Aeoliella mucimassa: one gene and its partner. The protein of the gene in region 1 interacts with the protein of each later gene in a pairwise test. Links are inferred from orthologs where the notes say so. Each region holds a gene or a part of one and is shown on either strand. Other genes may lie near its edges.

Region 1 (4,469 bases):
CTGGCGCTGGCTCCCTACTGGCTTCATCGCCGTCGGTCCACAAAATCCACAGAGAGTGATTCCACAGATTCCACCGACACGCAGGAAACGATTACCGCGTAGCCCGCGCAGTGATCCGCGATAGTCGCCCCGTGTTTTGGTGGTTCATAAGGTGTTAGAAATGTTCGCAAGCGACACGTTTACAACTTTGCCGGCCCTGCCACTCGCCGGAGTGTGGATGGGGAATTCCCCAACCACCACTGGCCAGCACGTCGACTTCGTGTACGACGTGGTCACCTGGATCAGCATTTTCTTCTTCGTGCTGGTCGTCACATTGATGGTGACATTCGTGGTGAAATACCGCGCGCGGCCAGGCCACACCGAGCAGCCCTCGCCCTCGCACAACAATGCGTTGGAAATCATCTGGTCGGTCATTCCCGTATTGCTGCTCGCGCTTATCTTCTTCATGAGCTTCACCCTGTTCATGGACATGCGAACCCCTCCGGCGGATGCCTATGAAATCCGGGTGGTCGCCTCGAAGTGGAACTTCAACTTCGTGTATCCCAACGGAGCGAGCTCCGATGTGCTGCACGTACCACCTAATCGGCCGATTCGACTGAAGCAGGAATCTCGCGATGTGATCCACAGCCTGTACATCCCCGCGTTCCGCGCGAAGATGGACTGCGTGCCTGGACGTTACACCTACCAATGGTTCGAAGCCACCGAGCCAGGTAGCTACGACCTGTTCTGCGCCGAATACTGCGGCCGTGACCACTCGAACATGAACAGCATCGTCGTGGTGCACCAGGACGATGCGGCCTTCCAGGAACAACTCAACAAACTCAGCACACCGCCTGCCTATCCTCCCGACTGGGGGAAGGAACTCTGGGCAAAGAAGGGCTGCAAGGCCTGTCATACGGACGACGGAAGCTCGATCGCCGGCGGTGGTCCCTCGTGGAAGGACGTGTACGATCCTGCCAAGCCAAAGACGTTTGTCGGCGGCGACTCGATCGACCCCAGCGATATTCCTGCGATGGACAACTACGTGATGGAGTCGATTCGCAAGCCTCAGGCCAAAATTCGTGCTGGCTACGAGAGCGTAAAGATGTCGGCCTATCCTCCTTCGCTGGTCTCCAATGAAGAAGTAAATGCGATTACCGCATACATGAAGGAATTGGCTGGCAAGTACGACGGCCCATCGCGTGAAGAAGCCGAAGCGGCTGCCGAAGCCGCCGAGAATGGCGAACAGGATGCCTCGACCGATACAGCCGAGACGGATAGTCCGGAAACAGATAAACCAGAGACCGATGCTCCCGAAGCAGGAGACCAACAATAATGGCTACCGCAACCGCTCAACATGCCGACCATGACCACTCGTCAGAGAACTATCTGACTGCTGGTAAGTCGATTGCCTCGTGGGTGTTTACGCTTGATCACAAGCGGATTGGTGTGATGTACCTGGTGGGCATCTGCCTGAGCCTGATGCTCAGTGGTCTGTTCGCCCTGGCGATTCGCATCCATCTGTGGACTCCTGCTGGTGGTTGGTTCACCGAGGACATGTACAACCAGTTGTTCACCCTGCACGGGGCGATCATGGTGTTCTTGTTCATCGTGCCGAGCATTCCCGCTTCGCTGGGCAACTTCTTCCTGCCGATCATGCTCGGTGCGAAAGACGTCGCCTTCCCCCGGATGAACCTCGCGAGTTTCTACCTGTGGGTAATCGGCGCGTTCTTCTTCCTGGCTTCGCTGTTGTTCTCCGGCCTGGATACCGGGTGGACGTTCTATACCCCATATAGCTCCGAAACCAGCCAAGCCCCAGTGTTGTGCGCCACGATGGGTGTGTTCATCCTCGGTTTTAGCTCGATCTTCACCGGCCTGAACTTCGTGGTCACGATCAACACGATGCGTCCCCCAGGGATGACCTGGTTCAAGATGCCGCTGTTCCTGTGGTCGTTGTACGCTACCGGTATCATTCAGCTGCTGGCGACCCCAGTGCTCGGCATCACCGTGCTGCTGCTCGCTGCTGAAGCCGCACTGCACATCGGCATCTTCGATCCCAAGTACGGCGGCGACCCCGTGTTGTTCCAGCACTTCTTCTGGTTCTACTCGCACCCAGCCGTGTACATCATGATTCTCCCCGGCATGGGCGTGGTCAGCGAATTGCTGCCGGTTTATTGCCGCAAGCACATCTTCGGCTACAAGTTCATCGCCCTGTCGAGCATCGCGATTGCGTTCCTCGGCTTCCTGGTGTGGGGACACCATATGTTTGTCTCCAGCCAATCGACGCTCACCACGGTAATCTTCAGTGGTTTGACCTTTAGCGTGGCCATTCCTTCGGGCATCAAGGTGTTCAACTGGCTGGCAACGATGTACAAGGGCAACATCTACCTGACCACCGGCATGTGCTACATGCTGGCGTTCCTGTTCTTGTTCACCATTGGTGGTCTGACCGGTTTGCACCTTGGTTCGGTCGCGACCGACGTTACGCTGCACGACACCTACTTTGTGGTCGCTCACTTCCATTACGTGATGGCCGGCGGTTCGCTAATCGCGTTCGTGGGTGCTCTGTTCCACTGGTGGCCCAAGATGTTCGGCCGCATGTACGACGAAACCTGGGGCCGCATCTCGGCACTGCTCGTGTTCGTTGGTTTTAACCTGACGTTCTTCCCGCAGTTCATCCTTGGCTCGCTCGGTATGCCTCGCCGGTATGCTTCGTACGAAGGACGCGAAGGCTTTGCAGTGAGCGACGAACTGCTCGGCAGCTTTACTCACCTGCACCGGGTTTCGACCGGCGGTGCCATGGTGCTGGGAGCCGGTTTGTTCCTGGCCGCTGGCGTGCTGATTGCCGCGTTGATCTGGGGTCGCAAGGCTCCCAAGAACCCCTGGGGCGGTGCAACGCTCGAGTGGACTTGTGCGTCGCCGCCGATTCATCACAATTTCGACGAAACTCCCACGGTCGACGATCCTTACGTCTACGATTACCTGGAATACGATGCCAACGAAGGGGGCTACCGACCGAAACCGGTCGCGGTTCCCACGCCCGATCCGCAACACGAACCAGTTGCCTAAGGCCTGTCGTAAGTTCGTCTCTCCTATCCGTTTTTGATCACTCAACGTTTACTCGCACATGTCCACCGCCCACGCTGACGACCATTCTCATCATCGGTTTCAGGCACACCACTTCGAAACCAGTGAGCAGCAGTTCCAGGCCGGCAAGCTCGGTATGTGGTTGTTCCTGGCTACCGAAGTTCTGTTCTTCAGTGCCATGTTCTGCGCGTACGCTGTGTACCGCTCGAACCACCCTGAGGTGTTCGAGAAAGCCGCTCAGTTCCTGAATCCCTACCTGGGGGCCGCGAACACCCTGGTGCTGCTGGCAAGTAGCTTGTCGGTCGCCTGGGCGGTGCGTTGCGCCCAAATGAACGATAGGAAGGGCTTGCTCACCAACTTGATCTTCACGCTGTTCTGCGCTGGTGCGTTCATGGGCGTGAAGTCGGTAGAGTATGGGCTGAAGTTCAAAGAAGGATTGTTCTGGCGGGGCAATTTTTCCTACGTCGATGGTTCGCATCCCGACCTTACCGAAACGCATGCAACGCTGCAGTCGATCGGCCTCTGGCTGCTCGGCATCGCGGTTGCGTTCGTCGTGGTGAGCATGGTGATCAAGGCCGCTGGTGGCAAATGGGCGTTGTTTGCCCTGGGGGCCACCCTGTTCGGCGCCGGCGTCGGCTGCCTGGCTGGTAACGCCTACACGCTGCACGAAGAACAAGCATCGCATCACGCTACTGCTGGTGAGCATGCCGAAGGCGAGGAGCACGCCGAAGAACACGCGGCCGAAGGAGAAGTCGCTCACACCGAAACGACCGCGGAAGCCCCTGCTACGGATGAAGCAGCCGCCCCGGCCGATGCCGAGGCCCCTGCTGGCGACCCACTGGCATACGGCGGTGAAGGCTCCAAGTTCCCCGGCGTCTTCTTCAGCATCTACTACGCCATGACCGGCGTGCACGCCATCCACATCCTGGCGGGCATCGGCGTGTTTGTTTGGATCATTAGCCGCGCAGGACGCGGGCATTTCGACTCCGAGTACTACGGCCCGGTAGAATACACCGGTTTGTACTGGCACTTGGTCGACCTGATTTGGATTTACCTGTTCCCCCTGTTGTACTTGATTCAATAAGGAGCGTTCTGCTTCGCCTTTCCACCCGCTTGCAGACCGCTAGCCGATAAAACCATGTCTGATAATCATCACCACTACATTACTCCGCTTCCTGTCCTGCTAGGCACCTTCCTGGCGCTGGTCGCGTTGACCATCCTCACGGTGTTCCAGGCCACGCAAACGATGGTCGACTTCGGCCAGTACGAAGTGGGGCTCACGCTGCTGATCGCCACGGCCAAAGCCCTGCTGGTAGGCCTGATTTTCATGCAACTGGCCCACGACAAGCCGATCAACGGCATGGTACTGATGACCGCCCTGGTGTTTGTGGGTCTGTTCCTGA
Region 2 (3,582 bases), 2.3 Mb from region 1 along the record:
GGGTAAAACCCGAGCGAGTGCGCACCATCTTATCTTCTCCATAACGAGTGCGATGCATCAATCACAACACATATCTACGACCAGCATCGCTGATCGGCCCGCCGATACCGTGTGAACGTCACCTATCTCACCCCCCCCGAAAAAAAGTGAGGTTGCCGAAAGGTGATTGTTGTCTTGTCGCCTGAGACGACCGCCTGAAAAGGGGCCCTCATGAGTAGACATGAAGGGCTTAATAGAAGGTTTACCGCTGAGGGCGAAGTCTTACAGAGGTTTTGCCAGTTTTTTCGTTAATACTGGCAAAGTCTTTTGAAATCACTCTCTCGTATTCCTTCTTAAGGTGTTGCACTGCTTGGAGTAACGTGAAAACGAAGCTTGCTATGGAAGCTACTCTTCCTCCGACGAGATATTAGCCGATTTGACCGGCGGGTCCAAACATATTTTTGACGAAACGAATGCGAGGAACGGAATTCGATTCCAAAACCAAGTCAAAAATTTGACGGCCCCTGGCGGGTTCGGTAAACTGCGTGCACTCCCGTCGGGCACTCTGCGCTCACGCTGCGCGCCTACCCAGCTCTTTGATCATAAGCTCGGCCAAGCTGTTGTTGTCCATGCCTGTGCATGTGGTTCGGCCTGATTGTTTATGCCATCGGTCGACTTTCCGTTCAGCCAAGCCTACTGGTGTTGGCTGCAAAGTCCTCTCCTTCAGCGGGACAGGGTTCTTCTTGTGATTTGTGCACTTTTCGCTTCGAAATGGCCACCACTTCTGCTATAACAGGTGGGATACAAGTGTATAGTTAGTGCAGGCCGTTAGGTGCAATACGAAGAGGAGAACTCATGGGGGGCAAACGGATGAAGCAGAAGGTAGAGCAGCGAAGAATGGGGTGGGGCGTGCCGTCGTGTTTTGCCCCCACTTTTTGGGGCAGTGGGGCGAAACGCCAGTCGGGTGGTTTCGGCCTCTATGAAAAAACGCCTGAATTTAAAGGATCAAACGAACCTTCGTGGCCGCCGTGAAACGAGAATAAAGCCCCCACGAATCGATTTCGGGCTTTTGGGGGCATAACACAACGGACTCAGAGCCGACCGACGACGCGAACATTGGTGCCAGCCAATTCGCAAAACCGAACCGCCCGCCAGCTCGCCTAGCGTGTTAGCCGGGTGATGAGGGCTTGGTGCTGCGGAAAGAGGGCCAGCAACTCGTCGCGGGTCGGCATCTCGAAGTCGGCGAAGTCGAACCCGGGGGCTACCGTGCAGCCAGCGAGCGCGAAGCCGGTGGGGTCGAGTACCTGGGCGCCGAACCAGCTACCGGCTGGCACGATCGCCAGCGGAGCCTCGCCGGCGGTCACATCGCGACCGAGTCGCAGTTGCTCGGCGCGGCCGTCGGGGTGGATCACCTCGATCGCCAGCGGCGAGCCATCGTAAAAGTGCCACAGCTCGTCTTGGTGAATGCGGTGCAGTGCCGAGAAGTCGCCAGGGCCGAGCAAGTAGTAAATCGCGGTGCTGAACGAACGATCGCCAGTAAACCGAGAGGGGAGCGAGGTCTGTGGAACCGATTCGTCCGCGCGGTACATCTCGCGATACCAGCCACCCTCGGGGTGAGGTTGGAGGGCGAGCGAATCGATCCATTGTTGACGCGTAACAGACATGAAACCTTGAAGGAGGTGCTCGTGAGAGAATAAACGACTAACGCTTGGCCAGGTCGGTCAGCACATCGATGCCGCGCTTTACGGTCTCTTCACTCGCTGCGTACGAAATGCGGAAGTGAGTGTCGCGTGCGCTGAAGATGTTGCCCGGGATGATGAGCAGCTCGCGGGCGATGGCCTCGGCGACGAACTCGCTGCCGGTTCCCCAAGGTGCCTTGGGGAATACGTAGAATGCCCCGTCGGGTTGCGAGACCTCGTAGCCTGCCGAGCGAAGTCCGTCGAGCAGCAAGTCGCGGCGATGGCGATACGAATCGACGTACGGCTGCATGTCGACATCGAGCGCGGCCAGCATCGACCATTGCAACGGGTGCGGAGCACATACGTAGGTGTACTGCTGCAGCATCGTCATCTTGTCGATGATCTCAGCCGGCCCATGCACAAAGCCGAGCCGCCATCCGGTGACGCCGTACGTTTTGCTGAACCCATCGACCACGATCGCCTGATCGTTAAACGACGCTGGACTCACCAGCTCGTCGGAGTAACAGAACCGGCGATAGATCTCGTCGGACACGATAGCAATGTTGTGCTTGGCCGCTAGTTCGGCCAGCCCGCGGACTTCGTCCTCGGTCGCGAGCACGCCGGTCGGATTCGCCGGGCTGTTGAACAGGATGAGCTTCGTACGAGGCGTGATAGCCGCTTCGACTTTGGCCAGATCGACATGGAAGTCGGGATAGGTATCGACCTTTACCACCTTGCCACCCACCATGCCGGTGAGGGCTGGGTACATCACAAAGTAAGGATCAAAACAAATGACTTCGTCGTCGGGATCGACCATGGCCATCAGCGCGAGCACCAGCGCGCCGGAAGTACCGCTGGTCACGAGCACCCGACGATTGTCGTGCCCGTATTGCTTGTCGACATCGGCCTGCAACCGCTCGCGGAGGGCGGGGATGCCTTGGGTCAGGCTGTACCCGTTCTGGTCGTCGTTGATTGCTTGGATGGCTGCCTGCTTCACTGCATCGGGCACGGCGAAGTCCGGCTGGCCGATCGACAGGTTGATGGGATTGGCCAGCTTGGCCGCCAGGTCGAACACTTTGCGAATGCCGGAACTGTCGACGTACTGCGTGCGTTGGGCGATCCAGGGATGCATGACAAGACAACAAGGGAAAGGAGGAAAGGGAGAGCCAAAAGTCCAGTGTACTACTTCTGGATGGTTAACGACTAGTTCTCGCGGCCGACACGTAGTTCGCCTGGCTCGACTGAACCAGGGCCACCATGCAGAGGATGCCTCCCATGGCGACAAGCTGCAGGGTGCTGATCGCTTCGCCATCGCGGTAGCCCCACCCCAGGGCGACCAGCGGAATCACGTAGGTGGTCATGCCGGCGAACAGCGGCCCGCGCTCGAGAATCAGGTGAACCAACAAGCCGATGCAAGCACCGGTGCCGAGCGGGCCGAGAATCGACAACGCGAACACGGCGTGCTCCAGATCGGCAGGCGTACCTTTGGTTGGCATCGTCAGGCATTCCCAAATCGCCAGCGGAAGCAGCAACGTTCCGCCGACCGCGAGCTGAATGGAGGAAATCACCAGTGCGGGCACCTGCTGCAGTTGCTGGCGGACCAGCGTGTTGCCAATTGCGTACGACAGCGGAACCGTCACTGCGATCGGCATCAGCCATTGGGGAAAGTGGTGCGTTTCGGCATCGGCCAAGGCGATCCACACCAGCAGCACCAGACCGACGGCCACACCGATGGTTTGCTTGCCAGTGGGACGCACGCCGAGCATCGGCACCGCGGCCATGATCGTCATCAACGGCGTGAGCGGCACGAAGATCGCCAGAAAGCTGTGATCCGCTTCCTGACTGAGGATCCACGGCTGAATCACGAACGGGTAGGCGTTCGCAGTGATCGCGACAATGGTTATCCGCAGCAGCGTCTTACGAT

What was found. The genes of interacting proteins can lie anywhere in the genome.
Region 2: the proteins of Pan181_RS00795 (region 1) and Pan181_RS09920 interact in binary tests that used the Escherichia coli proteins (3 or more experiments, as listed by UniProt). The link is inferred for Aeoliella mucimassa from one-to-one orthologs.

The regions. Positions count from the first base shown.
Region 1 is NZ_CP036278.1:191,204-195,672, reverse strand. The notes cover bases 682-3,681. They hold Pan181_RS00795 (cytochrome c oxidase subunit I), read left to right. Parts: upstream 682-1,314; coding sequence 1,315-3,048; downstream 3,049-3,681. Other genes in these bases: Pan181_RS00790 (cytochrome c oxidase subunit 3), read left to right, coding at 3,107-3,681; coxB (cytochrome c oxidase subunit II), read left to right, coding at 682-1,315. Outside these bases: Pan181_RS00805 (SCO family protein), read left to right, coding at 1-102; more of coxB, read left to right, coding at 161-681; more of Pan181_RS00790, read left to right, coding at 3,682-4,150; Pan181_RS00785 (cytochrome C oxidase subunit IV family protein), read left to right, coding at 4,205-4,469. UniProt on the Escherichia coli protein: Cytochrome bo(3) ubiquinol oxidase is the terminal enzyme in the aerobic respiratory chain of E.coli that predominates when cells are grown at high aeration.
Region 2 is NZ_CP036278.1:2,456,273-2,459,854, reverse strand. Bases 736-3,582 are described here. They hold Pan181_RS09920 (pyridoxal phosphate-dependent aminotransferase), read right to left. Parts: upstream 2,791-3,582; coding sequence 1,681-2,790; downstream 736-1,680. Other genes in these bases: Pan181_RS09915 (DMT family transporter), read right to left, coding at 2,855-3,582; Pan181_RS09925 (cupin domain-containing protein), read right to left, coding at 1,140-1,643. Outside these bases: Pan181_RS09930 (DUF1559 domain-containing protein), read right to left, coding at 1-28. UniProt on the Escherichia coli protein: Shows aminotransferase activity with methionine and histidine as substrates, and to a lesser extent also with phenylalanine.